Regions from separate parts of the Annamia dubia NIES-4383 genome, predicted to be linked through region 3. Evidence: predicted binding sites of a transcription regulator. Region 3 holds the regulator's gene; each other region holds the start of a gene.
What was found. The regulator NtcA, encoded in region 3, controls nitrogen genes in cyanobacteria. The targets are predictions, from matches to a motif close to TTTGTANCNNNNGNTACAAA.

Region 1: Anndu_RS00435 (CmpA/NrtA family ABC transporter substrate-binding protein) is a predicted target of NtcA. The motif match lies at 2,023-2,042, and genes of this name have one in related genera.
Region 2: gifA (glutamine synthetase inactivation factor IF7A) is a predicted target of NtcA. The motif match lies at 3,388-3,407, and genes of this name have one in related genera.
Region 4: pirA (arginine synthesis PII-interacting regulator PirA) is a predicted target of NtcA. The motif match lies at 5,806-5,825, and genes of this name have one in related genera.

Annotation. Positions count from the first base shown of each region.
Region 1 is NZ_AP025630.1:90,387-98,823, reverse strand. Features, by position in the region: gene Anndu_RS00445 (molybdopterin molybdotransferase MoeA) at 1-998, shown strand, start outside; gene moaA (GTP 3',8-cyclase MoaA) at 1,068-2,003, shown strand; gene Anndu_RS00435 (CmpA/NrtA family ABC transporter substrate-binding protein) at 2,308-3,636, shown strand; gene ntrB (nitrate ABC transporter permease) at 3,926-4,762, shown strand; gene Anndu_RS00425 (ABC transporter ATP-binding/substrate-binding protein) at 4,851-6,866, shown strand; gene Anndu_RS00420 (nitrate ABC transporter ATP-binding protein) at 7,027-8,019, shown strand; gene moaC (cyclic pyranopterin monophosphate synthase MoaC) at 8,032-8,437, shown strand, end outside.
Region 2 is NZ_AP025630.1:1,244,341-1,252,777, forward strand. Features, by position in the region: gene Anndu_RS05625 (flippase) at 1-621, opposite strand, end outside; gene Anndu_RS05630 (hypothetical protein) at 1,429-1,803, shown strand; gene Anndu_RS05635 (polysaccharide deacetylase family protein) at 1,907-2,938, opposite strand; gene Anndu_RS05640 (YggT family protein) at 3,006-3,296, opposite strand; gene gifA (glutamine synthetase inactivation factor IF7A) at 3,479-3,676, shown strand; gene mltA (murein transglycosylase A) at 3,796-4,965, opposite strand; gene Anndu_RS05655 (hypothetical protein) at 5,488-6,201, opposite strand; gene Anndu_RS05660 (Npun_F5560 family protein) at 6,194-6,742, opposite strand; gene Anndu_RS05665 (phycocyanobilin:ferredoxin oxidoreductase) at 6,913-7,674, opposite strand; gene Anndu_RS05670 (NAD(P)-dependent oxidoreductase) at 7,905-8,437, opposite strand, start outside.
Region 3 is NZ_AP025630.1:504,664-513,100, reverse strand. Features, by position in the region: rRNA gene Anndu_RS02500 (23S ribosomal RNA) at 1-403, opposite strand, end outside; tRNA gene Anndu_RS02495 (tRNA-Ala) at 558-633, opposite strand; tRNA gene Anndu_RS02490 (tRNA-Ile) at 638-711, opposite strand; rRNA gene Anndu_RS02485 (16S ribosomal RNA) at 837-2,322, opposite strand; gene fabI (enoyl-ACP reductase FabI) at 2,789-3,565, opposite strand; gene ntcA (global nitrogen regulator NtcA) at 3,837-4,514, shown strand; gene Anndu_RS02470 (PAS domain S-box protein) at 4,525-8,437, opposite strand, start outside.
Region 4 is NZ_AP025630.1:1,814,096-1,822,532, reverse strand. Features, by position in the region: gene cobA (uroporphyrinogen-III C-methyltransferase) at 1-486, shown strand, start outside; gene Anndu_RS08320 (ABC transporter ATP-binding protein) at 574-1,368, opposite strand; gene Anndu_RS08315 (hypothetical protein) at 1,421-1,942, shown strand; gene Anndu_RS08310 (DUF5357 family protein) at 2,020-2,997, shown strand; gene Anndu_RS08305 (hypothetical protein) at 3,090-3,509, opposite strand; gene Anndu_RS08300 (glutaminyl-peptide cyclotransferase) at 3,600-4,445, shown strand; gene cobM (precorrin-4 C(11)-methyltransferase) at 4,457-5,233, shown strand; gene pirA (arginine synthesis PII-interacting regulator PirA) at 5,288-5,698, opposite strand; gene Anndu_RS08285 (Uma2 family endonuclease) at 5,866-6,495, opposite strand; gene Anndu_RS08280 (hypothetical protein) at 6,614-7,660, shown strand; gene Anndu_RS08275 (hypothetical protein) at 7,693-7,896, opposite strand; gene gloB (hydroxyacylglutathione hydrolase) at 8,088-8,437, shown strand, end outside.

The sequences.
Region 1 (8,437 bases), 410 kb from region 3:
AACAAGGCTGTCGAAAATTTAAGATATTAGGCACAGTGGCGGCCGGAGAGCCTCCCCTTCCCCTTACTGATCCCCAAGGTTGTTATGAAATTATGACAGGAGCAGTTTTAACTGATACTGAGGATTTAGGCGATTTAGTTATACCCTATGAAGCCGTAGAAATTAAAGAGGGTTATGCTCACATAATAGAGGAGCAAGAGCGTTCTCAATTTGAGAATATTCATTTAAAAGGCTCAGATTGCCCCCAAAATCAATTAATTATCGAGCCTAATTTAAGACTTAATGGAGCGCGTTGGGGTATCGTGGCATCAATGGGAAAAACAGAGGTAAAATGTCTTAAAAAACCCCGAATTAATATTATTTCTACGGGGGATGAATTAGTCGAAGTTAAGCAAATTCCCCAATCATATCAAGTCAGACGCTCTAATATTTATGCTTTAAAAGCATCCTTAAAACAACATAATTTTGAGGAGATATTTTTAACCCATCTTAATGATGATCAAGAAGCCATTATTAATCATTATCAAAAAGCAACTTTAAACTATGATATTTTAATATATTCTGGGGGAGTTTCTAAGGGCAAATTTGATTATTTACCTTCTATATGGGAAAAATTAGGTGTTACTAAATATATTCATGGAGTGGCACAAAGACCCGGAAAACCGTTATGGTTTGGGGTAGATCATCATCATCAAACTGTTATTTTTGGCTTACCCGGTAATCCGATTTCTAGTTTAGTTTGTTTACATCGTTATTTAATAAAAACTCCTCCAATTTATGCCCAGTTAACAGAAGATTTTACCTTTAAAAAAGACTTAACTTATTTTCTTCCTGTTAAATTAAATTATACCCCTTTAGGAATAATCAAAGCCGAGCCAATAGCTGTTAAAAATTCAGGGGAATTTATTGCTTTAGCTAATAGTGATGGTTTTCTGGAATTACCCCAATTTCAATCTTATTTTAAAGCGGGACAATCTTTTCCTTTTTATGCTTGGTAATTAATAATTAATAATTGATAGTTGATAATTAATAATGACCAATAAATAATAACTAATAACCAATAACCGATGTTAATAGATAAATATAATCGTCAAATTCGCAAATTAAGGGTTTCTTTAACAGATCAATGTAATTTACGTTGTCATTATTGTATGCCCTTAGATGCTCAATTTATGGAGAAAAAAAATTATTTACAAGTAGATGAATATTATGAGATCATTAAAGAATTAATTGATTTTGGTTTAGAAGAAATAAGATTAACAGGAGGAGAGCCTTTATTGCGTCAAAATTTTGCTGAAATTATCCAAAAATTAAGCACTTTAAACTTAAAAAAAATCGGTTTAACCACCAATGGCATTATCTTAGATCGTTATTTGGAATTATTATTAGATTGTGGAATTGTTAACGTAAATATTAGTTTAGATAGTTTAAATCCGATTACTTTTAAACAGATTACTTATGGTAATTATTTAACTAAAATTAAAGAAAATATTAGTTTAGCAAAAAAACAAGGTTTTGCTATTAAAATTAATACCGTTATGATGAAAGGAATTAATGATCATGAAGTATTTGATTTTATAGAATATGCTAAAGAATTAAAAATTGAAGTGCGATTTTTAGAATTAATGCGTATTGGTTATGCTTGTGGGCAACAAAAAGATCAATTTATTAGTGCAGAAACTTTATTAAATAAAATTAAAGAAAAATATCAGTTAATTCCTATCAATTCAGCCTTAGATTCTACTTCCTTTAATTTTATTACTAATTGTGGTGCTAAAATCGGTTTTATTGCTTCAGAATCTCAACCATTTTGTGGTAATTGCTCACGGTGGAGATTGTCTGTAGATGGGATTTTAAGAGCTTGTTTATTAAAAGATGAAGGTTTATCTATTCGTAATCTTAAAGCCGATCAAAGATTAGAAATTTATCAACAATTATTAGGCATGAAACCTTATTTAAGACCTCCAGAAGTTACTCATTTAATGTATAAAATTGGCGGTTAAATTGGTATATTTCATTCAATTTGTAACAAAAAATACATTTAACCAAAAAATTTAAGCGGTTTAATTGCAAAATTTTTAAATAAGCCTCTATTAATATTCCCTTAAGGTTTTCGAGCAATTGTATTTTACATAACAAAATGTTTTGTTACATAAAATACAATTGCTAAATGATAAACATTGTTAAATAGCTACATCAAAATTTACAAAAAATAACACCAATGCTCAAATCTTTTGGTTTTAAGGCAAGGTAGTCAACTGTAATTAATGATTTTTCACTATTTTGTAAAATAAAAAAATATATTTTATGTCTAATTTATCTCGAAGAAAATTTATTTTAACTGCTGGAGCGGCGGCGGCCGGAACTTTTATTCTACATGGTTGTACTGGTGGCACAACCAACCAAACTCCCACCACCGCACCCACTACCGCCCCAAATTCTAATATTGCTCCCGAAAATGCGCCTGAAGTAACTAATGTTAAGCTTGGCTTTATTGCCCTAACTGACTCCGCTCCCCTCGTTATCGCTAAAGAAAAGGGTTTATTTGATAAATATGGGATGACAGGGGTAGAAATTTTAAAACAAGCATCCTGGCCTGTAACTAGAGATAATTTAGAGTTAGGCTCTAGTGGCGGTGGTATTGATGGGGCGCACATTTTAAGCCCGATGCCCTATTTAATGACTTTAGGCACTATCACCAAAACTAAACAGCCTGTGCCGATGTATATTTTAGCAAGATTAAATACTAATGGTCAGGCTATTTCCATCGCTAATACCTACAAAGATTTAAAAATAGGCACTGATAGCGCTCCTTTAAAAGACGTTTTTGCCAAAGCTAAAGCCGGAGGTAAAGAGTTAAAATGTGCGGTCACTTTTCCGGGTGGTACTCATGATCTCTGGATGCGTTACTGGTTAGCGGCCGGCGGTATTGACCCAAATAAGGATGTTTCCGTTATTCCCGTTCCCCCTCCCCAAATGGTGCAAAATATGAAAGTAGGCAATATGGAGGCTTTCTGCGTGGGTGAACCTTGGAATGCTCAATTAGTTAACCAACAGGCGGGTTATACAGCCTTCGTAACTGGTGAATTATGGAAAGATCACCCTGAAAAATGTTTAAGTTTGCGCAAAGATTGGGTAGACAAAAATCCTAAAGCGGCTAAAGCTCTTTTAATGGCAGTATTAGAGGCTCAACAATGGTGTGATAATCCTCAGAATATTGACGAAATGTGTCAGATCGTTTCTCAAGATAAGTGGTTTAAAGTGCCTGTTAAAGATATTGTAGAGCGTTCTAAGGGTAATATTGACTACGGTACAGGCAAAACGGTACAAGCCTTCCCCGAAGCGATGAAATTCTGGAAAGATAACGCTTCCTATCCCTTCAAGAGTCATGATCTTTGGTTTTTAACGGAAGAAATACGTTGGGGCTATATTCCCGCTACTACTGATACTAAAGCTTTAGTAGATCAAGTTAATAAGGAAGACTTATGGAAAGAGGCGGCCAAGGCGTTAAAAGTGCCTGATGCCGAAATTCCCACCAGCACTTCAAGGGGTGTAGAAACTTTCTTTGATGGAGTTAAATTTGATCCTGAAAACCCTAAAGCTTATTTAGATAGTTTAAAGATTAAAAAAGCTTAACAATTGACAATTGACATTGGACAATTGACAATGACCTAGCCCTAAAGTGAAAGAATTGAAAATACGGAAAAAGTTTTCATTTTTTCCTCTTAAAAGAGGAGGTTTTTAACCTAATTAACCAATTGTCAATTGATAATTAGTTATTGGTTATTAGTTATTTGTAAATTCAATAAACCGCCTTGAAATTGATTTCAAGCCTAATAATTACCGTAAACTAAAGTTAACTATTAATTATCAATTATTAACTATTAATTATCAATTCTCAATTCTCAATTTTAAATTAAAAATTATGACTGGAAGAATATCAAAACGCTACAACAAACCAAACTTATTCGATACATTATTAAAATCGAAAAAAACTAGAAAAATTGTTGCTCCTATCATCGCAATTATTATTCTTTTAGGAATTTGGCAAATGTTATGTTCAGGAGAAAATCCTAATTTACCTGCCCCCTTAACCGTCTTAAAAGAGACTTGGCAACCCTATATTATTAATCCTTTTTATAATAATGGTGGCACAGATGTGGGCTTAGGTTTACAAATTTTAGCTAGTTTAAAACGGGTGGCGATCGGGTTTTCTTTAGCTAGTATTGTTGGCATAGCTTTAGGCATTTTAGTAGGGGCAAACCGCTTTATGTACGATGCTTTAGACCCTATTTTTCAAGTATTAAGAACTATTCCTCCCCTTGCATGGCTACCCATTTCTTTAGCCGCTTTAAGACAGTCCGATCCCTCGGCAATTTTTGTAATTTTTATTACCGCAATTTGGCCAATTATTATTAATACAACTGTGGGAGTTCAACAAATTCCCCAAGATTATAATAATGTTTCAAGAGTGTTAAAACTATCAAAAATTGAATACTTTTTTAACATTTTATTTCCTTCCACTGTGCCTTATATTTTCACAGGTTTAAGAATAGGAATAGGTTTATCTTGGTTAGCTATTATTGCGGCGGAAATGTTAGTAGGAGGTGTGGGCATTGGTTTCTTTATTTGGGATGCTTATAATAGTTCTAAAATTAGTCAAATTATGATCGCCTTAATTTATGTGGGAGTGGTAGGTTTACTATTAGATAGACTGGTTGCTTTTATTGGCAGTTTAGTCGTTCCTGCTGAACAAAAATAAATATTATTTATTAGCCTTGAAATGAATTTCAAGGCAGTTTATTGAATTAACAAATAACTAATTAATTATCAATTCTCAATTATTAATTATGGCTAACTTTATCGAAATAGATCACGTTGATAAAATATTTCCCCTTGCGAATGGAGGGGAATATATTGCTCTCAAAAATATCGAATTAAAAATAAAAAAAGGGGAATTTATCTCATTAATAGGTCACTCAGGTTGTGGAAAATCAACTTTATTAAATATGGTGGCCGGTTTATCAAATGCTACCTATGGCGGCGTAATTTTAGAAGGTAGAGAAATTACTGAACCCGGCCCCGATCGCATGGTAGTTTTCCAAAATTATTCCCTCCTACCTTGGTTAAATGTTAGACAAAATATTGGGTTAGCTGTTAACCGTGTGATGCGCCATTTACCTAAACAAAAAAGAAGGGAAATTATTGAAGAAAATATTAATATTGTAGGACTCAGACACGCCGCCAATAAACGCCCCGGCCAACTTTCTGGAGGTATGAAACAACGGGTAGCGATCGCTCGTGCATTGGCCACAAAACCCAAGGTATTACTATTAGATGAACCCTTCGGGGCATTAGATGCTTTAACTAGGGGAAATTTACAGGAAAGCCTAATGCAAATTGTTCAAGAAAATGAAGTAACTTGCATCATGGTGACCCACGATGTTGATGAAGCATTACTATTATCTGATCGGGTAGTTATGTTAACCACAGGGCCAGAAGCACATATTGGCCAAATTTTAGAAGTACCAATACCAAGGCCACGTCAACGCTTAGAAGTAGTAAAACATCCCCAATATTATAACTTGCGCAACGAAATAGTTTACTTTTTAAATCAACAGAAACGAGTTAAAAAAGTTGGACAAGTTGCTCATACTAATATCCAAATTTCTAGCCAAAATTTAGAAAAAATTACCCTTAATCTTGGCTTTATTCCCTTAACAGACTGCGCACCTTTAGTAGTAGCAAAAGAAAAAGGATTTTTTTCTCAACATGGCTTAGAAAATGTTAATTTAATCAGGGAAAATTCATGGCAAGAAATAGCCAGAGGAGTAGCAAAAGGTAACTTAGATGGCGCTCAAATGGTAGCCGGAATGCCCGTTAGTATGACGATTGGGGCAGGTAGTAAAACACCAGTACCCATTGTTACATCCTTAGTTTTAAGTCGTAATGGTAACGCTATTACCTTAAGTAAAAAATTACAAGAACAAGGGGTTAAAAATGTTCAAGATTTGAAAAATATAGTAGAAAAAAATCCTGATCAAGTTCTTACTTTTGGGGTAGTTCATCCCTCCTCAATGCACAATTTATTATTAAGATATTGGTTAGCATCAGGGGGAATTGATCCAGATCAAGATGTTAATTTAATTGTCATTCCACCGCCGGAAATGATCGAGAATTTAAAAGCAGGAAAAATTGACGGTTATTGTGTGGGAGAACCTTGGAATAATCAAGCTGTTGCTGAAAATATCGGTTATGTAATAGCGACAGATCTTGATATTTGGGAAGGCCATCCTGAAAAAGTTTTAGGAGTAAAAGAAGACTGGATCGCTAAATATCCTCAGACACATATTGCCCTAGTTAAAGCTTTAATTGAAGCCTGTCAATATTGCGATGATCGCCGCAATAGAGAGGAGATCATTGAGTTACTTTCTCGCCCTGAATATGTGGGAGTTGATCCAAAATATATCAGCCCCGGTTTCTTTGAAGCTTATCAAAAAGGAGATGAAAGTAAGAAGGAATTATTATTAAGATTTAATCAATTTCATGTTAATCAAAGTAACTGTCCGGGTAGAGCTGAAGCACTCTGGACACTTACTCAATTGGCACGTTGGGGCTACACGGCTTTCCCCCGAAACTGGGTAGAAATCATTGAAAGAGTACGCCGTCCTGATCTATTTGGAGAGGCTTGTCGTCAATTAGAATTACCCGATATTGAACCCGATCGGATCAGTTTTGAACTATTTGATAAAATGGTTTTTGATCCAGATAATCCCGTTGGCTATTTAGAAAGATTAACTATTAAAAAAGATTACCGAGTTTCTGAAATTTTAATTGATACAAATGAAGAAATTTCTGTTAACTAAAATTAGTTATTAGTTATTAGTTATTAGAAGCATCTTAAACTAAGAAAAAACTGCTCTTAGTTCAATTTATTCAACTAAAACTGATCTTCTACTTATTATTTATTACTTGACTTCTGCAAAAAGTCTAATCATCTCTCTTAAGTAAAACTTAAAACAAATTATGAAAACGATAATGGATAATCAAGAAAATCAATTATTAACAAACAATCAATTTTTAACGATTCAAAATGTTTCTAAAATTTATCCCACTCCTAATGGTGATTATATCGTTTTAGATAATGTTAATTTGACCGTTAATGAAGGTGAATTTATCTGTGTGATCGGTCATTCTGGCTGTGGAAAATCAACTTTATTAAATATGATTTCTGGTTTTAATACTCCCACTTCAGGCCTAGTTACATTAAAAGATAAAATTATCGCCGAACCCGGCCCAGATAGAATGATGGTATTTCAAAACTATTGTTTATTACCTTGGAAAAGCGTTTTTGAAAATGTTTATATTGCCGTTAATTCTGTCTATCCAACTAAAACTAAAGCCGAAAAAAATAAGATAGTTGAAGAACATTTAAACATGGTGGGCTTAAGTGAAGCATCAACCAAAAAACCAGGCCAAATTTCGGGAGGAATGAAACAAAGAGTCGCCATTGCAAGAGCTTTGGCCATACGCCCCCAAGTATTAATTTTAGATGAACCTTTTGGAGCTTTAGATGCTATTACAAAAGAAGAATTACAGGAAGAATTATTAACAATTTGTCGGGAACATAATTTAACTGTAATGATGATCACCCATGATATTGATGAGGCTTTATTTTTAGGCGATCGCTTAGTAATGATGACAAATGGGCCTAGTGCAACGATTGGTGAAATATTAGAAATTCCCTTTGAAAAACCCCGTATTCGTGCTAAAATTACCGAAGATCCAAAATATTATGAATTAAGAAATTATGCCTTAGATTTCCTATTTAATCGCTATGCCCATGATGAAGATTTAAAAGAAGAAACTGAACCAGTTAAGAATAATTTAAAATTAAAAATAGGAGCAGTTCTCGGAATTTTAGCACTAGGACTTACTGGTTTTTACTTCTTTCAAAATAATCTTAAAAATACTCCAATTAATAACAATAATAACCCCGTTCAATTGCAAGGAAATTAAACTTTTGTTTTTATGTTTACCCATCTTGATCAAAAACATCAACCCAGAATGGTTGATATAACTCACAAAAGTGAATCTGAGCGTTGCGCCGTAGCTCAAACTCAGATTCAATTACCTGCGATCATGAAACCCTATTTACAAGGGCAAGAGTTGTTTTTAAAAAAAGGTGCAGTCATTCAAACAGCGATTATTGCGGGAACAATGGCCGTCAAAAAAACCGCCGATTTAATCCCTTTTTGTCATACCTTACCAATTCAAGCCTGTAATTTTACAGTAAATATTGATGAAAATTTATGTATTACCCTTCAATGTGAAGTAAAAACAACCTATAAAACAGGTGTGGAAATGGAAGCATTATGTGGAGTTTCTGTCGCAAGTTTAACTATTTATGATATGTGTAAATCGGTTTCTTCACAAA
Region 2 (8,437 bases), 740 kb from region 3:
GACAACTGCTACTAAGGTGGCGATCGTCATATCAATCATGGGAATACTGGTTAAAGTTTTGTCTTGCCATTGAAACAGACAAAAACCCCCTCCCAATAAGAGAATAGGCCAAAGCACTTTTGAAGGTCCATAGGCGATCAAAAGGCTTTTTGCTCCCCTTCCCATGTCTTCTTGGAGTTGTAGTAATGATTGTAAAGGAATTGTCCAGATCCCGAAGATTAAGGCTTGGGCGTAGGTAAACTCATAATAATAGTCAAATAGTGAGATGATGATAGTCCCTGCGATCGCCACGAATAGCCCCATCCCTAGAGTGAGTTGCCAACTACTCACTAATAAACCGCGCATCTTTCCCCATTCTTGTTTGACTCGGTATTCCGTAATAAAACGTAACACAGCACGAGGTAATCCTAAACCTACAGGAATGGCAAAAACTAAACACCAAGCAACTACATAAGTATAAATGCCATATTCTACTTTTCCCATCCAACGGGCTAAACATACTTGAACTAAATAAGTCAGAAGAACTCCACAAATTTGCAAAAATAGAGCAAAAATCGTACCTCTAGCTAGATGTTTGAGATCTAGGTCTATTTGGGGATTAGGGGTTAAGGTTTTTTCCATCTTTTTCCATCAATTGTTCAGAATGTTGCCGCCATCAACGCAATACATAAAATAGGCTTAATCAACCCAGATTATAACTTAGTCAGGGATCAATTACAAATTTTGCCTGATGGTTCTCTATTTTGCTTAACCTCATCCTGTCTTAAATGAGATAAATGAGAAAAAACTAATTTTTTGTAAAGAAATGTAAATATGATTAATCAAGAAAACTTAACAAATTAATCTTGACGATGATCTAGATCACAATTGCTTATCAAATAAGGGTTTTCAAGGTCAGTTTTCAGACAAAAACCTTAAAAACCGAGTCAAAATCAATGATTTTGTGACGAAAATAACACAAGTTTTTTAGGGAGAATGTAACATTTTATTAAGCAACGATCATTTAACAACTTTTTTATTTATAATTGAGTTCAATAGCAAAAGGCAAAAATTTGATTCAGCCTTAAACAAAAATTACATTACTTTAATAAATGTGTAGTTAATTCAGGTGTAGTTAATTCAGAAGAAGCAAATCTGAAAAAATAGATCTGATGCTTCCAATCAGACAATTAGAGATTGGGTCAGATTTAATCAAATCAGCTTTTTCTGGGCTTAATAAATCACTTGCTATTTCATCTTTAATTGTTGTTTAATCAATCTTTCCTTGACTCATTTTTAATAAAATTATGAATTAGTTTAGGTATTTAAACTTATGTACAAATATCCTGTTAATACTAAACAAAAGATTGTTAAAAATTAAGTCAAAAAGAAAGATTAATTTTCTTTAATTGTTGTTGTCTTTAACAAAAATTTTTGGAGGAAACGTATATGCAAGTAGCTCAACAACCCGTTTGGGAACAAGGGTATAATTTTGGGACATTTAAAAGTTTTTTAATTTGGAGTTTTACCTTAACAGTTTGCTTTTTAGTCGTAGGATTTCCGATTGTGGTAATTTTAACAACCATTGGTTGTTTATCGGCCTTAGTTTTGCAATCGGTGTTATCCATGAGTGGAGTGTTAATTGTGGCAGGAATGCTCATTGGTGGTAGTTTATTGTCAATCTTTGTAGGTGCGGCTATTTTAACCATTAAAGGAATCAATCCTCAAGATGTCAGTTGGTTAAGATGGTTAAATGGCTCTGCTAGTCCTCTTTATACCTCAGTATATGCGGCTTGTCCTCTCACTTGTGAGATACTTCAATAACCGAACCCACATAGGTTTTAAAAATCTGATTAGTCATAAAATGAAAAAGTAAGGAGTATTAATTTTACTCCTTATTTTTTTACTATTTTATATCAGATTTTAATTAGTTAGAAGACAAAAAAGCCTCACTAATCGTCACAAATTTTAAATTTCTTCTTTCCATTTCTTCAATCATCGGGTCAAGGGCTTTAATGGTTGCCTCACGAGTTTTAGCGGCTTGAGAATGTTGAAATTGATGGCTATAGTCCACTGTACTTTCCGTTGAATCGTGCATTAAAATTATATCTTGACCATTAGATTGTAACGCACTATTGGTAATTTTTTCGGCACTACTTTCTTTATTCCAATCTTGCGTATCAATACTCCAAAGAACGGTATTTAAGCCTACTTCATGGGCAATTTTAAGGATGGCCTCACTTTGATCGCCGTAGGGTGTGCGTAGCCACAGGGGGCGAAAACCAACACAATTATTAATCACTTGTTGAGTTTTTTCCATTTCTTCTTTTTGGGCGGCCGGGGAAAGTTTGGTTAAAAAGGGATGGGTATAGCTATGATTAGCGATTTCATGACCTTCTGCCACAATTCTCCGTACCAGATCGCAACGGGCTTGTACTCTTTTTCCCACTAGAAAAAAAGTGGCTTTGATCTGATGTTTCTTTAAAATATCTAAAATTTGAGGCGTATATTCGGGATTAGGCCCATCATCAAAGGTTAAAGCGATGGAATTTTCAGGCATTTTGGCTACCCAATTTTGAGCAGTTGACCAGCCAATATCTATATAATTAGCAGAAGGGTTGATGGCCGGAGGTTTTGACTGTGTTTTTGGATTAGATTGATTAACTTGATCTGGATAATAGGGTAAAGGCTCAGTAGTGGGTGCTATATTATTAGAATTATTATCAGTTCTTTGCGGTTTCATATCAACCAGATCTTGATTATTCAAGGGTTGAATTTGGGGGGGTTGAGTTTGATTAGAACTTTCTATTTTACTAATTTCTGTTTGTTTTTCTTCAATTAATTTTTGATTTTTGACGGAAACTCGATTTAGGGAAAATAATCCTCCTACCACTACTAAAGCAATGATGGTAGTGGCGATCGTTGCTGAAGAAAAAGGAAAAGGATTTTGATCTTTCATATTATAAATAGTTGACGAGAGGAGGACTAATTCTACTTACTACTTATTATTTATTACTTATTATTTATTACTTATACATTGCCATTGTTAATAAACCTTGTTGCCCTAACAGAATTTCTCTGATTAAAGTTACAAGCCCTACCCACACAATGGGAGTAATATCCACACCACCAAGGGGCGTAATAATTTTACGAGTAGGTACTAAAAACGGCTCAGTGGGAAGATAAACCACATTCCAAGGAAAACGAGTTAATTCGATTTGAGGATACCAAGTTAAAACAATGCGAAAAATAAATAATAAGGTTAATAATCCTAAGATAACACTAATGGTAAAAGATGCGATCGCTAGAAGATTCATAGATAAGGGAAATAGATATAATTAACTTTGATTTTTCTGATTGTACATCTTTTACTTAGGGAGATATGAAGTTTTGTAACAATTTTAGATAATTGTAGCAATTGATACAAAAATTTGTTATATATATAAATAAGCAAACGGAAAAAATAAATTGAAAATAAGCAATTCGGAGGGACAAAATTATGAATACTCAACAACAAGCCCGCGCCTTAATGATGCGTCATCATCAGTTGATCAAAAATCGTCAACAATCAATGTTAGGCCGTACGGCTAAATCTATTGGTTTGGAAGTTGACGCTGAATATTGGGGCAATATTCAAGGAAAACCTTATGCGAATGCGGCCGACTCATACGATCGTAGTCATGCTTCCTTAAGCTAGAGTTTTCTTTTACTTTTATGAAATCCCTTTTAATCATAAGAGAACAAACTAAAAATTAAATATAAAAATTTATTTTGAATCTTTTTGAAAAAAATAGGTATTCCCAAGTTGGGGAGTGCCTATTCTTTTAATAATAAATAATACAACTGGCCAGTCCAATCAATCAAACCAGCCCTTTCTCCGGCTAAGTCTCCACTTCCTAAGAAAATATCCACCCTTCCCGCACCTGTGATCGCACTGCCTGTATCTTGATCTAAAACGTAACGACTGACTAACCGATTTTCTAATTCTCCCGTTACAGTTTGGTAGGGTATTTGGGTATGGATCACGGCGATCGCGCCGGGGGGCATGATTGATTTATCCGTAGCGATACTTCTTTCTGGGGTAACTGGTACTCCTAAACTACCTCTGGCAGGACTACCAAAAGTTTCCTCAAAAAAGATAAAACGATTATTCCGAGGGATATAAGTATTTAAAGCGTCTGGATTTTCTTGAAAATATTGAATTAAACGAGGTAAAGACATTTCATCAGCCGGAATTATACCATCATTAATTAATTCTTTACCTAAACTGGTATAGGGATAATCAGTATTTCCGGCAAAACCCACCGTCATGATGCGCCCATCTGGTAAGATAATTCTAGCTGATCCCTGTACTTGAACTAAATAAGCTGACAGACGGTCATTTAACCAAATTAATTCATAGCCTCTTAATGGACTTAAAGCTCCCAATAAACCGTCTTCCCCTTCAATTTCCGCCCTTGTGGGATGATTAGGCCACCGATCTAAAGCCCAAGGGCGGCGATAGAGAGGATAACGAAATTCGTCTGTTCTCACTAAACTACCATGATATTCAGGCTCAAAATAACCTGTAAATGCCACTGTCCCTTGTTGATCACGGCCAACGGATTGATATAGTTCAAATTCCCTTGTCACAGTTTCTTGAAAAGTTTGAGGATTATTATTATTGAGTAATAATTCTTGAAATCTGAGTAAAGACCGTTTAACTCTATCTAAAGTTATGCCTTCAATGGGATAATTTTGGTAATCTTGTTGAGCTTTATTACTATTAAGGTAAGTTAAACTATGATTAATTGCGTTTAATAAAGCCTGTCGATCTGAGTTAAACCCATTTAACCCCCAAATTTGTTCATCCAAACCCAGATTAAGAGCCTCACTAAAATCAATTTTTTCTAAAACTGGTTGATTGGTTTGGGTAAACCCTACGGAAATGGGGGCAACGGCTAAGGCTAAACCCAGAGTAAAAGCCGTTAACAATCTTTTTATCATATATTTTGGTTAAATATTTAATAATTTTATAATTATATATTTATTGTAAGTATAGGTTTATGATTGTTAATTATAATTATTTCTTTAAATTAACTTTTAATAAATTTTAATAAAATCAAAATAACCGAATAAATTGTTTAACTTTAAGTCGCTGAAATACGTTCCGATTATAACAACAATTTAATTCAGTGAGACTGTGTAAACTTTTGTAAAGTAATTGATTAACTTATGTAAATTTTTTGATTTTAAACGGTAGACAGCCTTTGGATAATTGGCCTAATTGTACCTGAAAAGGCGTAATTTCGTCAAGGGGGTTGAAAAATTGCTTAACATTTTTTGCCATTACATAAGGCTTTCCAGACTCTCAACTTAATGAAGTTTTGTTAAGCAAATTACTTTTGCGAATTTTCAATGATTATTTCTTATTTTTGGTTTATATATAATAAGATTAACTTATTAAAATTATAGAAAATTACCCTTATCAGTTGATAATTGTTGAATAACCCAAACAATGATTGCGGTTTATTTTAAATCTTCAATAATCAGATCTAAGATCGGTTGATCGGTTAAACAATGCCAATGACAGATAAATAAATCGGGTTTTTGTACTCCTAAACTGGCGATCGCAGGGGCGGCAGGGAAAGGCCACAGGCGATCGAAAACGATTTGATCTTTGAAAAAAGCAAATTGTAATAAATAGACCGATGGGGGAGCATTAAAATGATCCAATAATTGAAACCCTAATTGATATAAAGATTGGCGTTTTTTGTCGGATAAATCAACAGGCTGAGTATAACTATTGGGCATCACATCTTCCCCTATCACCTCACCATAAATAGGCCCTTTTTTCGTTAAAATAATCGGTAGCCATAGATCGCCTGATTTTGTTTTTCGACTACTAATCCATAAACCTAAATTTTCTTCAACCCATTGTCGAAGATTGTCCACATTTTGACAGGTTTGAAAAATACTTTTAGCGGGAAATTCAAATTTTTCCGGTAAATCGATCGTTAAAGGACAATAAATCAACTCACTTTTGCGAAGTTTAAGAGGCAATTTACCGTGATTTGACCATAATACTGCATTAGAAACTACCTCCAATTCTAAATCTTGGACAGAATGAAGGGCGATGGCTTTGCGTAATGAGTCGATCATCCTTGCTGTAGCAACCGAAGCAGGGATGATCTCACCATATTCATTAATTTTGGCATTAACAATTAAAAGGACTTTAGGCATTTCCGAATGTCGGAATAGGGGTGGGTAGATGGGCAAAACTAGGTAATTCAATTTTTGAATTACTACGACGATTTTTCACCGCCAGACGATAACTTACACTTTGTAATTCCGCATGGAGTTGGCGGTTTTCACGTTGTAATTGTTCCACCTTCTCTTTGACTGGTGCCATTCTTTCGGCAAATTTCCGGCGATAAATACTGGGTAATTCTTGTACTACCTGTTCTAACATCCGGCTGCGATCGGTTAATTCTTGTACTGATTGACGTAATTGGTAAATATCAGTATCCCGTTGGGAAATTTGTTCCTGATAGAATTTTACCTGTTGTTCCACTTGCTGTAATTGTTCCCGTAGTAAACGAGTTTCTTCTTGATTACGTTGGGAAACTTCAGGCATGGGCATAAAATTAGCATTGCCTTTGACCAGTCGAAATAACTCTTGGGATAACTGTTGTACCAGTTGATCGCGCAATTGTAACTCCTCACGCAAACGAGAAGTTTCCATTTGCAAAGTTTGTAATTTTTGGCTATCGGTTTGGATCACAATAACGACTCCTCTTAAGCTTGAGGGTTGGGAAATAATAAAAGATTAAGTTAATCAATTCTATAATTTTGCCCTACTGAGGTTAATTTACCATAAGAGGGGGCTTAATCGAGAAAAGATTAATTTCATTTTAGCGATTAATTTAATTTTATTGACCTTTGCTGTTGTTTTTATTGATTTTCTAATTCTGGGGGCAAATCGAATAAGACTTTATTCATATAAATTTCTGTCCATTGTGTGCCAAAAGCTTTTTCTAAAACACGGCGAGTTTTATCATTTTGTTGTTGTTGGGTACAATAATAGCGTTGTCCGGCTATATATTCTAATGTTTGATCTTCTGATAAGGCCGGGCTTTTGACTGCTTCTTGACAATGAACTTTTAAGATTGTTTCCACATATTTTAAAAATTGAGTTTCTTCGGTGTCATTGGCGGGGCGAATAAATAGACAAAAAGGGGAGAAAATATCAGCCCATTCGGGTAGCTCTCGAATTTGGGAAAATTCTGTTTTAGTTAGAGAAGCGAGGGCATTTTGATAATTGTGGGCTAAAATTTTTTGAGCATTAGTGGGGGAAAGATCAACGATCGCCGCGCTGACACCGGCCTTACCGGCCACAATATCACAGCCAAACATGGGTAAACCGTATTGAGGGTGAGGAAACATCACACAATGTAAAATATCTAAACTTTGCCCCACTTTTGCCAATTCTAGGTGCATTTTGCGGAAATTTTGACTTTGATAACAACGGTTTTCAATTTTCAATCTTTCTCCTTCTAACTTGCCTTCCACATATCCTAAACCTTCGGGTAGATGGTAGGGGGCTAAGTCTAAATATTCTTGCCAAGCTGAAATAATCAGATCGGCTAATTGGCGGATCATGGGGTGTAAATCTTGATAAACGGCGGAATTGTTGAGTTTTTCGATCGTTAACATTGGGGATGTTTAATATATTTTACATTGTCTGATCTTATAAGCAAAGCGATCGTTAATTTTAAATTGTTACAATTAATTACATTATCAATTGGGGGTTGACAATGGACAATTGTTGAATTGCTAACATAAATTGTTCAATAAATTGAACTGATCTATTTTTTAGAATTTTTTATTTAATAATCAAAAAAAATGATCTCCTACAATGCAACGGGTGAGCTTAAAACAGATAATTAATTCTTAATCGCTTTATAAATAGAGCAATAATCATCATCTTGTAAACCTAAGGCCATTGCCTTAATAATTAAACTTTTGATTCCTGTTAAACTATCAATATTTAACCCCAAAGATTGAGCTTGATTTAAGAAAAGTTCCGTATCTTTTAATAAATGTTTAGTTGGAAAATTAGGATTACTAAAATTACCTTCTAACATTCGATTTAATTTTTTATCAAAAGTAGGGGCATATAAAGCACTCTGTCTTAAAATATTCATAAATTGTTCAACTTTAACCCCTTCTTTTTCAATTAAAGCTAAACTTAAACCAAAGGCAGAAGTAAGGCCAGAAATTAATTGATTAAGAGCTAATTTTAAAGCAGAAGCTTGACCAACTTCACCTATTAATTCTGGTTCTTGAGAAAAACTTTTGAATAAGTTTAAATGTTTTTTAAACTGGATTTCTGTTGCTCCTACCATTAATAATAAAGTCCCATTTTTAGCTTCAGGAATACTTCCTAAAACTGGTGCTTCTAAATATTCTCCACCTT
Region 3 (8,437 bases):
CCGTGCTACTCGGGATTCACTCTAACTTAATTCAATTTTCGACTACAGGACTTTCACCTTCTTTGGTGTAGCTTTCAACTACTTCGTCTAACTGTTTTAAGCCGTTTTGAGTGTCCCACGACCCCAATCTCCTTAGACATTGGTTTAGGCTCTTCCCTCTTCGTCTCATGCTACTGGGGAATCACTGTTTTGTTTTCTCTTCCTCTAGTTACTAAGATGTTTCAGTTCACTAGGTTCGCTCGTTCCCACCTATGGATTCAGTGGGTCGTACAAGGGGTTTCCCCATTCGGATACCTCCGGCTCGATGCTTGTTTCCAGCTCCCCGGAGCGTTTCGTCGGTAACTACGTCCTTCTTCGCCTTTGTGTGCCTAGGTATTCCCCGTTAGCTCTTTGTAGCTTGACCTGTTTTTTGAGTTTCGTTCTTTGAGTTTTTTTGTTACTCTGTTTCGACTCTTTCTGACTTATTTTAGTTCTATGTAATTTTCAAGGTTCTTGACTGGATTTAACACCCAGCATTCGTTTTTTACAATTAAAAAAAACGGTGCTGAAGGTTCTTTTGGTGGAGGTTAGCGGACTCGAACCGCTGACATCCTGCTTGCAAAGCAGGCGCTCTACCAACTGAGCTAAACCCCCTTAGTGGGCCATCTTGGACTTGAACCAAGGACCTCACCCTTATCAGGGGTGCGCTCTAACCACCTGAGCTAATAGCCCCTTTGGTCGTACCCGACCTAATCTGCCGACCTAATCTATTGAAAACTTGATTACTGCCCTTGCCTGACCTTTGTTTTGTTGTCAGTTCTAGCTTTCTTACTTTTCCCTGACAAGAGGTCTCCTTTTAAGGAGGTGATCCAGCCACACCTTCCGGTACGGCTACCTTGTTACGACTTCACCCCAGTCATTGGCCCTGCCTTCGGCATCCTCCTCCTTTCGGTTAGAGTAACGACTTCGGGCGTGGTCAACTTCCATGGTGTGACGGGCGGTGTGTACAAGGCCCGGGAACGGATTCACCGCAGTATGCTGACCTGCGATTACTAGCGATTCCTCCTTCATGCAGACGAGTTGCAGTCTGCAATCTGAACTGAGGTAGGGTTTGCTGAGATTCGCTCACTTTCTCAAGTTGGCTACCCTTTGTCCCTACCATTGTAGTACGTGTGTCGCCCAAGACGTAAGGGGCATGCTGACTTGACGTCATCCCCACCTTCCTCCGAGTTCTCCCCGGCGGTCTCCTTAGAGTTCCCAACTTAATGATGGCAACTAAGGACGAGGGTTGCGCTCGTTGCGGGACTTAACCCAACATCTCACGACACGAGCTGACGACAGCCATGCACCACCTGTCACGATGCTCCCTAAGGCACTTTCTCCTTTCAGAGAAATTCATCGGATGTCAAGTCTTGGTAAGGTTCTTCGCGTTGCTTCGAATTAAACCACATGCTCCACCGCTTGTGCAGGCCCCCGTCAATTCCTTTGAGTTTTAATCTTGCGACCGTACTCCCCAGGCGGATAACTTAACGCGTTAGCTTCGGCACAGTCTGATTTGATACAGCCTACGCCTAGTTTCCATCGTTTACCGCTAGGACTACAGGGGTATCTAATCCCTTTCGCTCCCCTAGCTTTCGTCCCTCAGTGTCAGTTTCGGCCCAGTAGAGCGCTTTCGCCACTGGTGTTCTTCCCAATCTCTACGCATTTCACCGCTACACTGGGAATTCCCTCTACCCCTACCGCACTCTAGTTTTACAGTTTCCACTGCCTTTATGAGGTTAAGCCTCATCCTTTGACAGCAGACTTGTCTAACCACCTACGGACTCTTTACGCCCAATGATTCCGGATAACGCTTGCATCCTCCGTATTACCGCGGCTGCTGGCACGGAGTTAGCCGATGCTTCTTCCTTAAGTACCGTCAGAATCTTCCCTGGTAAAAGAGCTTTACAACCCTAAGGCCTTCATCACTCACGCGGCATTGCTGGATCAGGCTTTCGCCCATTGTCCAATATTCCCCACTGCTGCCTCCCGTAGGAGTCTGGGCCGTGTCTCAGTCCCAGTGTGGCTGATCATCCTCTCAGACCAGCTAAGGATCGTCGGCTTGGTAGGCCTTTACCCCACCAACTACCTAATCCTACGCGGGCTCATCCTTTGCCGATAAATCTTTGGTCTTTCGACATCATCCGGTATTAGCAGTCATTTCTAACTGTTATTCCGAAGCAAAGGGCAGATTCCCACGTGTTACGCACCCGTGCGCCACTAGACCCGAAGGTCTCGTTCGACTTGCATGTGTTAGGCATGCCGCCAGCGTTCGTTCTGAGCCAGGATCAAACTCTCCATTTTAACTAAATTAATTTCTTAAGTTTAGTTTTTGGTTTGAGTTGTTAAGCTCTTTTTTTAATTTGACTTTAGTCAAGTTTTTTGTTAAATTAGTTTGACTAAGGGCTAGTAATAAGTTTTCAATATATTGATTTGTCTAGGTTCGGTGCGCTCGGCTTCGTTTGTCTCTCTCAACCGCGCATTTATCAATATAGCCTACCTCTTTGGTTTTGTCAACACTTTTGACAAATTTCTTTTTTCTGTCTCTGTGTAAGCCTTTCAAGCTTTTTCTTCCTCTTTTTTCCTTTTTTTTGAGAATATTTTTTTTATTTGTTAGGTAAGCTTGTGGTTAAAAAGCTTGATTTATAAGCAATATAGGGTTTTAAAATTTTTTAGAAAATTTTTTTGGTTGTGCGATGAAACAAAAAAAAGCTGAAATCTGATACAAGTCAATTTCAGCTTGGGGCAAGTTAATTTATCTGATTGGGTTTTACATTCCCATTATTTCGTAGCCACTATCTACATAAATTATTTGTCCGGTGATGCCACTGGCTAGATCGCTACTTAAAAAGGTGGCGGTGTTACCTACTTCTAGTTGGGTAACTGTTCTGCGAAGGGGTGCGGTTGCTTCTACATGGTGGATCATATCTAAGATACCTCCAACGGCTGATGAGGCTAGGGTGCGGATCGGGCCTGCTGAGATGGCGTTAACTCTAATGTTTTTAGGGCCTAGTTCTGAGGCAAGGTAACGTACGCTCATTTCTAGGGCGGCTTTGGCTACACCCATAACATTATAGTTGGGGATCACTTTGACTCCCCCTAAATAGGATAGGGTGACGATGCTCCCGCCTTCTGTCATAAGGGGAACGGCGGCTTTGCTGAGGCTGGTAAGGGAGTAACTACTGATGTCTAGGGCGGTTTTAAATCCTTCTCGGCTGGTGTTAATAAATTCTCCGGTTAAGTCGTCTTTGTTGGCAAAGGCTAGACAGTGGATCAGGATGTCAATTTTATCCCAAATTTTGCCAATTTCGGTAAAGGTTTCGGCTATTTGTTGATCGTTTTGAACGTCACAGGGTAAGAAGACTGTAGGCTTAAGGGGTTCTACTAATTCTCCTACTTTTTTGGCAAAGCGTCCTTTTTCGTCTGGTAAATAGGTGACTCCAATATTAGCCCCAGCTTGATGGAGTTGTTGGGCTATGCCCCAAGCGATGGAGCGGTTGTTGGCAATGCCTGTGACAAGGGCATTTTTTCCGGTTAAATCTAACATAGTTTTTATATAATGAAAAAAAATAATGTTTTTTGTTAGGATGGTGAGTAGAATTTTATCATTGTTTTGTCAATAGCAATCGAATTTAGGGATTGAAAGGTTTTTTGGGGATTGGGAGCAGTGGATAGTAGCTTAAGTTTGTTATTTTTTGATCAGTATTTTTAAGCAAAAATGGCGCATATCTTGTTATTTTGTAAATGCTAGTTTAAGATAGCTAAAAAATAATTTTTTGATTTTTTATTTAATTTTTCCAGTTTTTGAGTGAATCCCCATGAGTCTTTCAGTAATTTCAGAAACAACTTTAGAAACGGTTTTTCGTCAAATCAGTAGTGGTGGTTATCCTCCGGTGGTGGAATTTTATGAGCGTGGTAAAACGATTTTTTTTCCGGGGGATCCGGCGGAAAAGGTTTATTTTTTGATGAAGGGGGCGGTTAAGTTATCGAGAGTGTATGAGGCGGGGGAGGAGATTACTGTGGCTTTATTGCGGGAAAATAGTGTGTTTGGGGTGTTGTCTTTGGTGACGGGGCAAAGATCCGATCGCTTTTATCATGCGGTGGCTTTTACTCCAGTGGAGTTGTTATCGGCGCCGATCGATCATGTGGAAAAGGCTTTAAATGAACATCCTGAGTTATCTATGTTGATGTTAAAGGGGTTGTCTTCTCGGATTTTACAGACGGAAATGATGATTGAAACATTAGCCCATCGGGATATGGGATCACGTTTGGTGAGTTTTTTATTAATTTTATGTCGTGATTTCGGCATTCCCACCAATGAGGGGATCCGCATTGATTTAAAGTTGTCTCATCAGGCGATCGCTGAGGCCATTGGCTCTACCCGTGTCACGGTGACAAGGTTATTAGGGGATCTAAGGCAGGATAATATGATTTCTATTTATAAGAAGAAAATAACAGTTCATAATCCGGTGGCTTTAAGTCAACAGTTTACTTAATAAACCCTAATTAATAGTTAATAATCTTTAATAAAGCTTCTTTTAAAGCCTCTATTTTAAGAGGTTTACTGAGATAGTCATTCATTCCGGCCTCTAAACAAATTTGGTGATCGCTTTCCATCGCATTGGCCGTCATGGCAATAATATAAGGTTGAGTTGAATCGTCAAAATGTTCACGAATCCAACGAGTAGCTTCTAAGCCGTCCATTTCAGGCATTTGCATATCCATTAAGATTAAATCGTAGGATTGTTTTTGTAAAGCGTTAATTACTTCTAATCCATTACCTACTATTTGCCCTGAATAGCCGAGTTTATTGAGTGTTAATAAAATAACTTTCTGATTTACTTTGTTATCTTCTGCTACTAATATTTTTAAATTATAATTGTTTTCCTCAGAAATAGTCGCAACAAAAGAAGAATTTAAAGAGTTTTGAGTTTGATTGACGTTGAATATTTGTAAGAAAATTTCATAAAGGTTAGATTGTTTAATTGGTTGAGTTAAAATATATTTTAAATTTAGTTGAGATTTTATTGAATCTGAAAGATGGGTAAAAGCATTTAAAATAATAATAGGAAAATGGCAAGTTTTAGGACTATTTTTGATGGTTTTGATTGTCTCTAAATTGTCTAAACTAAAATCTTGACAATCAAAAATAATTACGTCAAAATCTTGTTTTTGAGCGAGAATTACTAAGGCTTGATTAACTGTATTTGTTTCAGTATAAATCATACCTAATTTTGCAATTTGTTGAGTAATTAAATTACGAATGAGGGAATTTTCCCCGATAAATAAAATTTGTTTATTCTTAAAAATTTCAGAATTAAAAGTTACTTCTTGTTCACAATAATTCATTTTACTCATGAGTGTAAAGGAAAAAGTTGAGCCTTTTCCTAGTTCACTTTCTACCCACATTTGTCCACCCATTAATTCTGCTAAACGCTTACTAATAGACAAGCCTAAGCCTGTCCCTTCGTATTTTCGATTGCGGCCAGAGTCAACTTGAGAAAATGATTTAAACAGTTTATTTTGCCCTTCTTCAGATATACCTATTCCTGTATCTTTAACGGTAAATTTAATTTCACATTCACAGGTATTAGGATTACAACTAGGGCTAGAAATAGCTAAAATAATTTCACCTTTTTCGGTAAATTTTAGGGAATTACCAATTAAATTAACTAAAATTTGGCGAACTCTAGTAACATCTCCAATGAGTATTTTAGGAATGGAAAAATCCCAATAATAACCTAAGCCTAATTTTTTCTGGGCGGCCTGATGGGCAAATAAGTCTAAAACACCTTCAATACAATCTTGTAAATTAAAAGGATTTTTCTCTAATTCTAGTTTTCCTGATTCAATTTTTGATAGGTCTAATATATCATTAATAATAGTTAATAATGCGTCTCCACTATTACGAATTGTCTCCACAAAATCCTGTTGTTGTTCACTTAAAGAGGTGTCTAATAATAAATTTGTCATGCCGATCACCCCATTCATGGGGGTGCGAATTTCATGGCTCATCATGGCTAAAAACTCACTTTTAGCTCGGTTGGCATTGTCGGCTTCTTGTCGGGCTTGTTGTAAAGCCTCATTTTTGAGGGCTAATTCCTCTAAACGGATTTTTTCTTGTTTTAAGAGTTTTGACTGGGCGATCGCAATGCCTAACTGGGCGGCCACTTCTTCTAATAATTCTATTTCATCTTCTGTCCAATGACGGTAGCGATCACACTGATCCAAGCTGATCGCACCGTTGATCTGACCTTGGTAAAAAGTCCCGATCGCTAATAAGGATTTAATTCCCAATGCCTCTAAAAACTCTTTTTTTGGCTGTAATAAAGGACAATCATAGACGTTAGAAGCACAAATTGCTCGATCTTCTGAGATAATTTGTTGTAAATGGGGATTGCCTTCAACTGCTATTTTTAAACCAATTAAAGAGGGATAATTTCCATTTAAAGACTCAGATACGCATAAAATATGAGGTTCAGGATCATTAATATAGGTAAAAATAGTACAATAATTACTTTTAAAAACTTTCCCTAATTCAGAAGCGGCAGTTTGAAAAACCGTTTCAGGATCTAAACTTTGACGGATTTCATTGGTAATTTTCCTTAAGAGTAGGGCTTTTTCAAATTGGCGTTTTAATAATTCTTCACTCTCTTTACGCTCAGTTATATCCTCTGCATAGCCCGGCACTCGATAAAGTTGTCCCTGTTCATTGAAAACGGGAAAAGTGCGATCGTGAATCCAACGAATATTACCATCAGGTCTAATAATACGATAAATTTGATTAATTTGTTGTCCAGTTTCAAATCCATTTTGTGTATTGTTAATAACTGTGAGTCGATCTTCGGGATGAATAGAATCAAGCCAAGATAAAGAATTTTGATATAAACTTTCACAAGATTGACCCCAAATTTTTTCATAGGCGGGGGAAATATAAAGCGTTTTTCGAGTAGAATCAGTGAGGAAAAATACCTGATTAATATTCTCAGCTAATTCCCTAAATTTTTGTTCACTTTCGATTAAAGCTTGTTCAATTTTTTGTTTTTCCGTAACATCTTGAACAAGGGAAAGAATGGAGACAACTTGACCAAATTGATCCCTTAAAATTGAGTTATACCATTGACAATAAATCAGCCGATTATCTTTTGTATAATTACGATTATTACAGATAAAATGAATGGTATTTGTATTTAATGAATTGGTAATTATTTCTTCAACGGATTTGAGATCTTCTTGATGAACAAAATGCCAATCATTCCAATTTTTATTGAAAACTTCTTGTTCTGACCAGCCAAAAATTACTTCTGCTTGTTTTGACCATCTTGCTACTTTTGAGCCTAAACTCCATTCAATGGTGGCTAGGGGTGAATTATCAGTATGATAATTTAATTTTTGAATAAAATTATGTAATTCTTTTTCCTTTTCTTTCCTGTCTGTAATATCTAAAACAATGGCTAAAAATACCCTATCATCACCAATTTTTACTAACTGTAAATTAATTTCAACGGGATAGGAAGTTTGATCGGCTCTTTGATGAATTGTCTCAAAAATAACGATAGATTGTTGTTGGTCAATTAATAAATTAATGTTGGCTTCAAATTGCTCTATGGTTAAATTTTGAGTTAATTCAAAAGGGGTCATATTCTTTAAGGTTGCTAACTCATAGCCTAAATTTTTTAAAGCTCCTTGATTAGCATATTCAAATTTAAAAGTTTGAGGATTAAAGACATAAATTTCATTGAGACTAGCATCTAAAATATAACTTAATTGTGCTTGGATAAATTGACTTTTTTCATATTTTAAGTGTTCCTGTTCATATTTAATTTTTAATTCTTGTTGTGCCAGTTGTAATTGTTCAATTAACATCCCTTGTTTAATGCCAATTGTTAACTGAATTGATAAATTTTCTAAAAAATCCATTTCTTCTACTAACCAATAACGAAATTTCTCGCATTGATGCGCAACTAATAACCCCCATAATTTATCATCTATAATAATAGGAATAACTAAATTTGCTTTGATCTTAAATTTTTCTAAAAATTTAATATAACAATCACTTAAATTGGCTTGATAAATGTTAGAAATAGCTTTGCATTTAACGTAATTATATTTATGTTTTGTACATTGTTCTTCAAAACATAAATCCCTAATAATTTGATTAACTACGGAATATTCAGGCTTACTAAAAGCTTCCACTACAATTTCTCCTGACCAATCTTCTTTAAAACGATAAATTAAGACTCGATCGGTGCCTAAAAGTTCGTGAACTTCATTAACGGCGGTTTGTAAAATTGTTTGTAAATCTAAAGATGAACGAATCCTGAAAGCAATATCAGATAATAGTTTCTCCTGTTTTGATTGAATTTGTAAAATGTTATGTTGTTGATCAACTTTTTGTTGTAAATTTTGATTTAATTGT
Region 4 (8,437 bases), 1.3 Mb from region 3:
ATTCCTGATTTTATTCCACCTGATTTTATTGCAGATTCTTTAGTAGAAAATTTCCCCGAAAATTTAACAAATAAAAAGGTTTTATTTCCGAGAGTTGAAACGGGCGGCCGTACCATTTTAGTGGAAGAATTAAGCGCTAAAGGGGCGCAAGTAATAGAAGTTCCAGCTTATGAGTCGGGCTGTCCTTCTGAGATTAATTTATCTGCTTGGAATGCCCTCAAAAATCATCAAGTTGATCTGATTACTTTTGCTAGTTCAAAAACAGTTAAAAACTTTAATCTTTTAATCGAAAAAGCTTTAAATGATCCAATTTTAAATCAAGAAAATATTACTAAAGAAAGTTTATTAAATAATCTTAAAATCGCCTCGATCGGGCCGCAAACTTCCCAATGTTGTCAAGAAATTTTAGGCCGTTTTGATCTTGAAGCAAAGGAATATACTTTAGAAGGTTTAACACAGGCTATCATTGATTTTATTAATAATTAATAATTAATTATTCTCCTCTCCCAAACCCTAAAGAGTTGGGCTTTTTTGATCTAGCTTTAGCCTTAATGAATAAAATTTTTTTTTAAATTAATCAACACCTAAATAAGCCTGTAAAACTTCAGGATTATTTTTAATTTCTTCAGGTGTGCCATCAGCTAAATTAGTACCTTCTGCTAATACCCAAATATGTTCACAAACTGACATAATCATATCCATATTATGTTCAATAATTAAAAAAGAAATTCCCTGTTTATTCCATTCTAAAATATGTTCGCAAATTTGATTAATTAAAGTAGGATTAACACCTGCGGCCGGTTCATCTAATAAAACTAATTTTGGATTAGTCATTAAAGTTCTCGCAATTTCTAAAAGCTTTCTTTGCCCACCAGATAAAGCTCCTGCGAAATCTTTAGCCTTAGCAGAAAGTCCTACAGATTCTAAAATTGTCATTGCTTTTTCCCGATTTTCTCTCTCCTCTTGACGTATTTTTTGCCCTTGAAACCAGAGTTTTAAAAAGTTTTCTCCCGTTTGATTTTGAGTAGCTAATAACATATTTTCTAACACCGATAAACGGGATAAAACCCTAGCTACTTGAAAAGTTCTAATAAACCCTTTTTGGGCAATTTTATGGGGTGATAAATGATCAATTTTTTCCTGATTAAAAATTACTTCACCTCGATCGGGTACAATAAAATTAGCAAGAAGATTAAAAAGGGTAGTTTTACCCGCACCATTAGGCCCAATTAAGCCAGTAATAGTGCCTTGAGGAACATTAATATAAGCATTATTAACGGCACGAACTCCACCAAAATTTTTAAACATTCCTTTGGCTTCTAATAATAAGTTAGAATTGTGATTTATAGAATTTTGATTTGTAGTCATTTACTTTTAATTTTAATTAAATAAATTACAAATTGTTAATATTTTAACCACCATGATTATACCATTACAGTTAATTTTATTGCAAATTTTAACCATGTTATTAACAGTTATAATTGAAGCTTATCTGTTTAACTTAAAATTTAAAATTAATCGTCAAAAAAGTATAGAATTATCTTTTTTAATTAATTTTATTTCCTATTTTTTAAATTGGATTTTTTGGTTATTTATTAATTGGTTATTATCAAGACAATTTCCCTTAAAATTACAATTTATTAGTTATACAATTTTAGGTAAAATTAGCGATTTATCTTTAATAGATGAAGTTTTAGCTTTTGTAATTAGCTTTATTTTATTTAATTTTGTCATGGTAGTTACCCTTGAATTTTTCAGTTTTAATTGGGCTACTAAGTTAATTTTAATTAAACAAAATGGAGAACATGAATTATATGATTTTTTTGTTAATATTATCAGTGAAAATAACGCTAAAAAACTATTAACGATTATTATGGCTAATCTCTATAGTTATTTAAGCACAATTATTATTTTATTTTTAGCCCAGATCAGAAATATTTAAAAGTCATTGATTATTGGTCATTTGTTAGCTATCACCTATGGGTTAATTATCCATTATTAATTATTACTTAAATTAAAGTGTCAGAGCAAAAAAATAAATCTTGGCCAATATTTGTTAAACAAATTATTAAGCCACCCCAAGTTTATTCTTGGCAAACTTTTATTTTATTAAGTCTTATTTCGTTAAGTTTTGCCCTTTTATCTTTTGGTTTTCATTATGTTAATGGCATTAGAAAAATTACTTTTGTACCCAATTTAATTGCTAATTTTAGTTTTTTATTTCTTATTATTGGCTTAAGTTGGCTTTCAGTTCAAAAAAATTTGTTTTTTAGATCATGGCTGATCAGTAGTTTAATTTGTTTATTTATCTTTGGTAATATTTCACAATTACCTCATCAATTAGGATTGATTTTGTTGCCAATTCTTGCTAGTTTTATTGCCATTTTTCCATATTTTATAGACAAAAACTTTAAGTTTCATGGAGTAGAAGAAAAACATCGTTTAAAAGTTATTTTAATTGGAGGAGTTCATTTAATGTTAAGTTGTTGGTTACAAGTTTATTTTGTTTTTAATAATTGGGCAACTCAATATCCCACTTTATTAGCTGATTTTAGTCAAAGTTCTTTAATTATTAATCTTCAAACTCAAAATTATCCGAGAGGTAATTATTGGCTAAAACAAATTCAATTAAATTTAGATAATCAATTAAATAATAAACAATGGTTTATTACCCAAAAATGGATTGATAATGCGGTTTCTACCGATATTATTCAGCAAATAAAAAAACAAATTATTGATACAAATTCTTCTATTATGGAAGATACTTTTTGGAAGTTAAAAATTAAAATTGAACAGTCAGATTTTGGCTATAATATTAATTTATTGGCAATTTGGCAAGGCCCTAAATTTAAAGAAAAAGAGTATTTTTGTGAAAAAAATTGTCTTTTACAACCCCTTATTTTCTCCCCTGATGAACCCGAATTAACTACAACTCAATTTCAATGTGAACCCACTAAAATCCAAGGTTGGAAAGTAAATAATAAATATTTACAATAACATTATTAATCCAATTTTCAGTTTAATAATTAATAATTACCTCTACTTAAAAGTAGAGGATTGAAAATTAATAAAAAACTGTTAAGTAATAATTATATATTTTCTATATTCTTAAAAATTTGATTAATTAAATCAGAAGTTTTTTCTTCAATTTTAAGCCAATTAACTTGATTATCATAAATCAAATTAAGATCTATTTCAACCTCTTGTATTTCTTCAATTTTACTACCATTTCTTTCGGCAATATGTTGTTGTAATTCCATCACTTTACTATTAAAATTAATAAAACAAATTTGATAACATAACTCCCAAATATCTAAAGTAATAGTTTGATCATTTTTTGTTAATAATAATTGATATTGAGGGAAAGGTTCACTTAATTCTTGATAAGTTCCTTTCCATGTGGAGTTATCTAATTGTTTACGAATATTATCTATAATTCTAATAAAAATTGGTTGCATTAACAATTGAGCTTGTTCATAAGCTAAAATATTTTTAAATTTAGGTTTCATAATTAATGTAAACTTTAGTCAAAAATTTTGCAAAATATGTTAAATTTGATTATATCATTAATAGTAAAATTCTCAAAATAATCCGATCTAATGAAAAAAAGTTTTTTTATTTTAACTTGTCTTTGTTTTAGTATCATTTTAGGGGCTTCCCAATGTAGCAATCAAGAGCAAAGCGCTATTTTAAATCCTCAAAATACTAATCAAGAAACAATGAATCAAACTCCACCAAATCCTTCAGAAATTATTAATAAAGAAACTGATTATCAAATTATTAATACCTATCCCCACGATCCTCAAGCTTTTACCCAAGGTTTAATTTATGATAATAATTTTTTATATGAAGGTACGGGTTTAAATGGTCAATCTTCCGTGAGAAAAGTTAACCTAGAAACAGGAGAAATTTTACAAAAATATAGTTTACCTGAAGAATATTTTGGAGAAGGAATTACAATTTTTAATAATAAAATTATTCAACTTACTTGGCGTTCACAAAAAGGATTTATTTATAATTTAGAAACTTTTGAAAAAATAGGTGAATTTTCCTATCCGACTGAGGGCTGGGGTATTACTCATGATAATCAATATTTAATTATGAGTGATGGCAGTGAAAATTTATATTTTCTTGATCCAGAAACTTTTACTGAAGTTAAAACAATTAAAGTTAATTATCAAAATCGTTATATTAGAAGAATCAATGAATTAGAATATATTAATGGCGAAATTTTTGCTAATGTTTGGTTAACAGATAAAATTATTAGAATTAATCCCGAAACTGGAGAAGTAAAAGGATTTTTAGATTTTAAACAATTGGTTGATCGAGAACCCGATTTAAGCGATAATGTATTAAATGGAATTGCCTATAATCCTGAAAATAATCATCTTTATATTACGGGAAAATTATGGTCTAATTTATATGAAATTAAATTAAATAATTAGGGATTATTTTTATGAATTTAAAACCTGCTGTTTATCTAATTGGAGTGGGGCCGGGCGATCCAGATTTATTAACAATAAAAGCCTCTAAAATTATCGCCCAAGCTGATGTTATTTTTTATGCTAATTCTTTAATTCCTGAACAAATTTTACAAGGAATTAAACCCAATGCAAAAATTATTCCAACGGTAGATCAAACCTTAGAAGAAATTATCCCTTTGATGGTTGAATCTGTCAAAAATAATTTAATTGTTGCCCGTTTACATTCGGGAGATTTGAGTTTATATAGTGCTATTAATGAACAAATACAAAAATTAAAACAAGCCTATATTCCCTTTGAATTAATACCCGGAATTAGCGTTTTTCAAGAGGCGGCCGCTAAATTATCTACAGAATTAACCGTTCCAAATTTAGTTCAAACTATCATTTTAACCCGCATTACTGGTAATGCTTCTGCTGTGCCAGAAACTGAAAATTTAGCCAGTTTAGCCGCCCATCAAGCTACTATTTGTTTATATTTATCCGCTCGTCATGTTGACGAAGCACAACAACAATTATTATTACATTATCCCCCTGATACTCCCGTTGCAATTTGTTATCGTTTAGGGTGGAAAGATGAAAAAATTTTACTTGTTTCTTTAACACAAATGGCCAAAATTACCCATGAAAATAATTTATTTCGTACTACTTTATATTTAATTAGTCCCGCTTTAAAATTGATGAATGAAACTGATCAATTCATTAGATCTCAATTATATAATCCCGATTATTCTCATTTATTTCGTTCTTAATCAATTATTAGAAAAAAACTCCCCCCTTAACGGGGAGAGTAGTTAGAGGTGAGTTTAACAAACTTGTGCCAATTGTTGATATTCTCTTTCTAATAAATCAATTAAATCCTCATCACCTTTAGATTTTGCCACTTGTAAACGTCTTTCTAAGTTTTGACGCAAATTTTCTAAATGGATCTGGGCTGTAGTTGTCACTTTTGGCTTTCTTGATGATGCTTGTGCCAACGAACAAACACAGTTTTGTGTTTTTTCGGAGTTTTGTGAGTCTACTTCATTGAGAGGATGGGATTGGGTCTGATAAACCGCTCCACGATATTGTAAAATCTTAGGCTGGAGTTGAACTAAATGACGAGGGTATTGATATGTAATCTTATGACCTCTATATTGTCCGATTTGTTCACCCTCGATTACATCAAAAACTAGAGGAGTTTCATCGTATTTAACCCCACGATAAGATAAATTCATTTTTTTACCTCTGATTGCTATAAATTAAATTTTTATTTTGTTTGTAAAATAGATTTTTTAAAACATCGATCCGCAAATTCGATGCCTATTTTTATTATGACATAAATTCTGTATCAATTGTCACATTATGTAAAAAAAATATATTTTTTCTTAACAATTGGGATTAATCACAAAACAGAATTGATCCATTGTCTCAATTGTCGAGAAGCATAATTAATACCTTTAGTTTCGCAATTTTCTAAAAATTCTTGAACATTTTGAGGCGTTAAAAAGTCAAATAAAGGAGAATTTCCACATTCAACATAAGCTCCATGATTGAGTTGATAAAAACGCAATTTTGACATAGAATAGCGCCAAACTTCAGGTATATCTAAATCCGCATATAAAATCAATTGATTAATATTACTACTATTGCTAAGATCCACATCTAAAACTAAATCTGGAGGGGGATCTTTTGTTAAATCTAAATCATTTTTATCCCGCATTAATTTGACATTTTGAATATAATAAAAAGAGTCTGGTTCTTTTGCCACAGTCATGTGAGAGCGTTGTAACATTGTCGCCCCACCTAGCCATAAATCTAATTCTAATTCTTCAACAATAATTTGAATACAACGATCTAATAAACGATGATAAACTTCATGTTTCCAGCGTGGAGTCATAATTTCCAACTGTCCTTTATAATAGGTGATTCTTGTGGTTCTACTTTCTCCTAATTCTGCCACTAAATTTTCCAATAGTTGCCAACTAACATTTTGTATTAAAATACGTTGTTCAGAAAAAAAAGATAAGGTCATAGTGGCATTAAATCAATAAAAAAGATCACAAGGTTTAACTTTGAATTACATTATATAATAGAGTGAGCCTTTTAATTTTAAAATGCTCTTAATAATTTATTAATGATAAGGGTTAAAGATGTCAGAACAAAATCAAAATTATTCGGCTGATCCGAATTTTCCTTCTCCCCAAGCTGAAGCAATTATCGTCTTAAAAGAAACAATTGTCAAACTTGAAGGTGTGATTAGTCAATTACAGACACAATATTATAACATTAAATTGCCGTTAGAATCCTGTCAAGAATTATTAACTACGGCGCAAAATTTGGCACAGTCTTTAAATGAGATTTCTGAAGCTGAAGTTATAGTGGAAACGCCCTCTTATATAGAGGAAAATTTGCTCAAAGAAGAAAGATTAATTGAGCCTATTTTATTAGTTAATGATCAACAAGATGAGCAAAAACAACTAACAATTGAATTAAAAACAGAAGAAGTAATTAATGGGGAGTTTTCGAGGGAAATTCCCAAAAAAGGATTAGATCAAATTTTACCTAGTTTTAGTAAAGTTTTAAAATGGTGGGATCGATTTTTATTAAAAATTCGGGCTTATTTACCTAGTAAAATTAATGATCAAATTTCTGACTGGGGGTTAACGGGAATTATGAGCGGTTTAATCGTTTTAATTTTGTTAACTTCTGTCTTATTATTACCAGATAATCAGGATAATTCCCCCGTTATCACAGAACTTCCTAACCAAGAAATTCAAGAACCAATCGAAATTTCTCAACCCAATAATGAGCCGATTGAAGTAATTAAAACTCCTTCTGAATTAACCGAGCCAAAAGCACCAATTCCGATTAAAGAAGTTGAACAACCTAAGCCTAAATTAACCCCTGAACAAAAGTTAATTACAGGTATTAAAAATCAAGTGGCAAGTTTAACAAATCAATATGCAGAAGGTTTAATTTTCTCAATTAAAGCTGATTTTACCAAAAGTAGGTTACAAATTATTGTTACAGAAAATTGGCAAGAAATTAATTTTTCTGAACGACAAAAATTAAGTAACAAAATGTTGAATAAGGCCGAGTTTCTTGACTTTAAAAAGTTAGAAATATTAAACAAAAATGGTGATTTATTAGCTCGGAGTCCAGTGGTGGGAAATGAGATGATTCTAATTGCTAATTAATCGTTAATCATTGATAGTTGATAGTTAATACTTTAGACAAAATCAAGATGACCTAATTGTAATTCATCTAATAATTGATTAATATAAAATCTTTCCTTTTCCGTCACAGATAGATCGGATAAAAAAAAGGTGACTAACTCAAAATATTCTCGACGAGTTAAACAACCATCATCCAAAATTCTTTTAACAATTGTTTCGATGGAAAGAATAGAACTTTTTTGTTCATTATTATTCATAATATTTAACCTAAATTAATTAGTTAGTGTTGGCAAATTAAGGTATGATTATTATATAGGGATATGGTATGGCTATCTCAGTAAAATAGTTCTCTTTTTGAAGAAAATTTATTTTCATTTCTCAAGTCAATAACCCTATTTTTTATTCATTATAGCAATAATAATAATTAAATAAAAAGGAGATAAATTACATGGAAATTATTAGAATAAACGCCCTTTCTGACAATTATATCTTTTTACTTTATGATTCACAAAAAAATATTGCGGCCGTGGTGGATCCGGCAGAAGCTCAACCAGTTTTAAACTATTTAAACACCTTAAAAGCTGATTTAATAGCGATTTTTAATACCCATCATCATGGTGATCATGTGGGGGGTAATAATACTTTAATTAAACATTATCCTAATCTTAAAATTTATGCTTCAGAACAGGATCAAGGCAGAATACCAGGACAAACTTACTTTTTAAAAGAAGGTGATATTGTTGAATTTGGTGATTATAAAGCGCAAGTTTATTTTGTTCCCGGACATACAAAAGGACA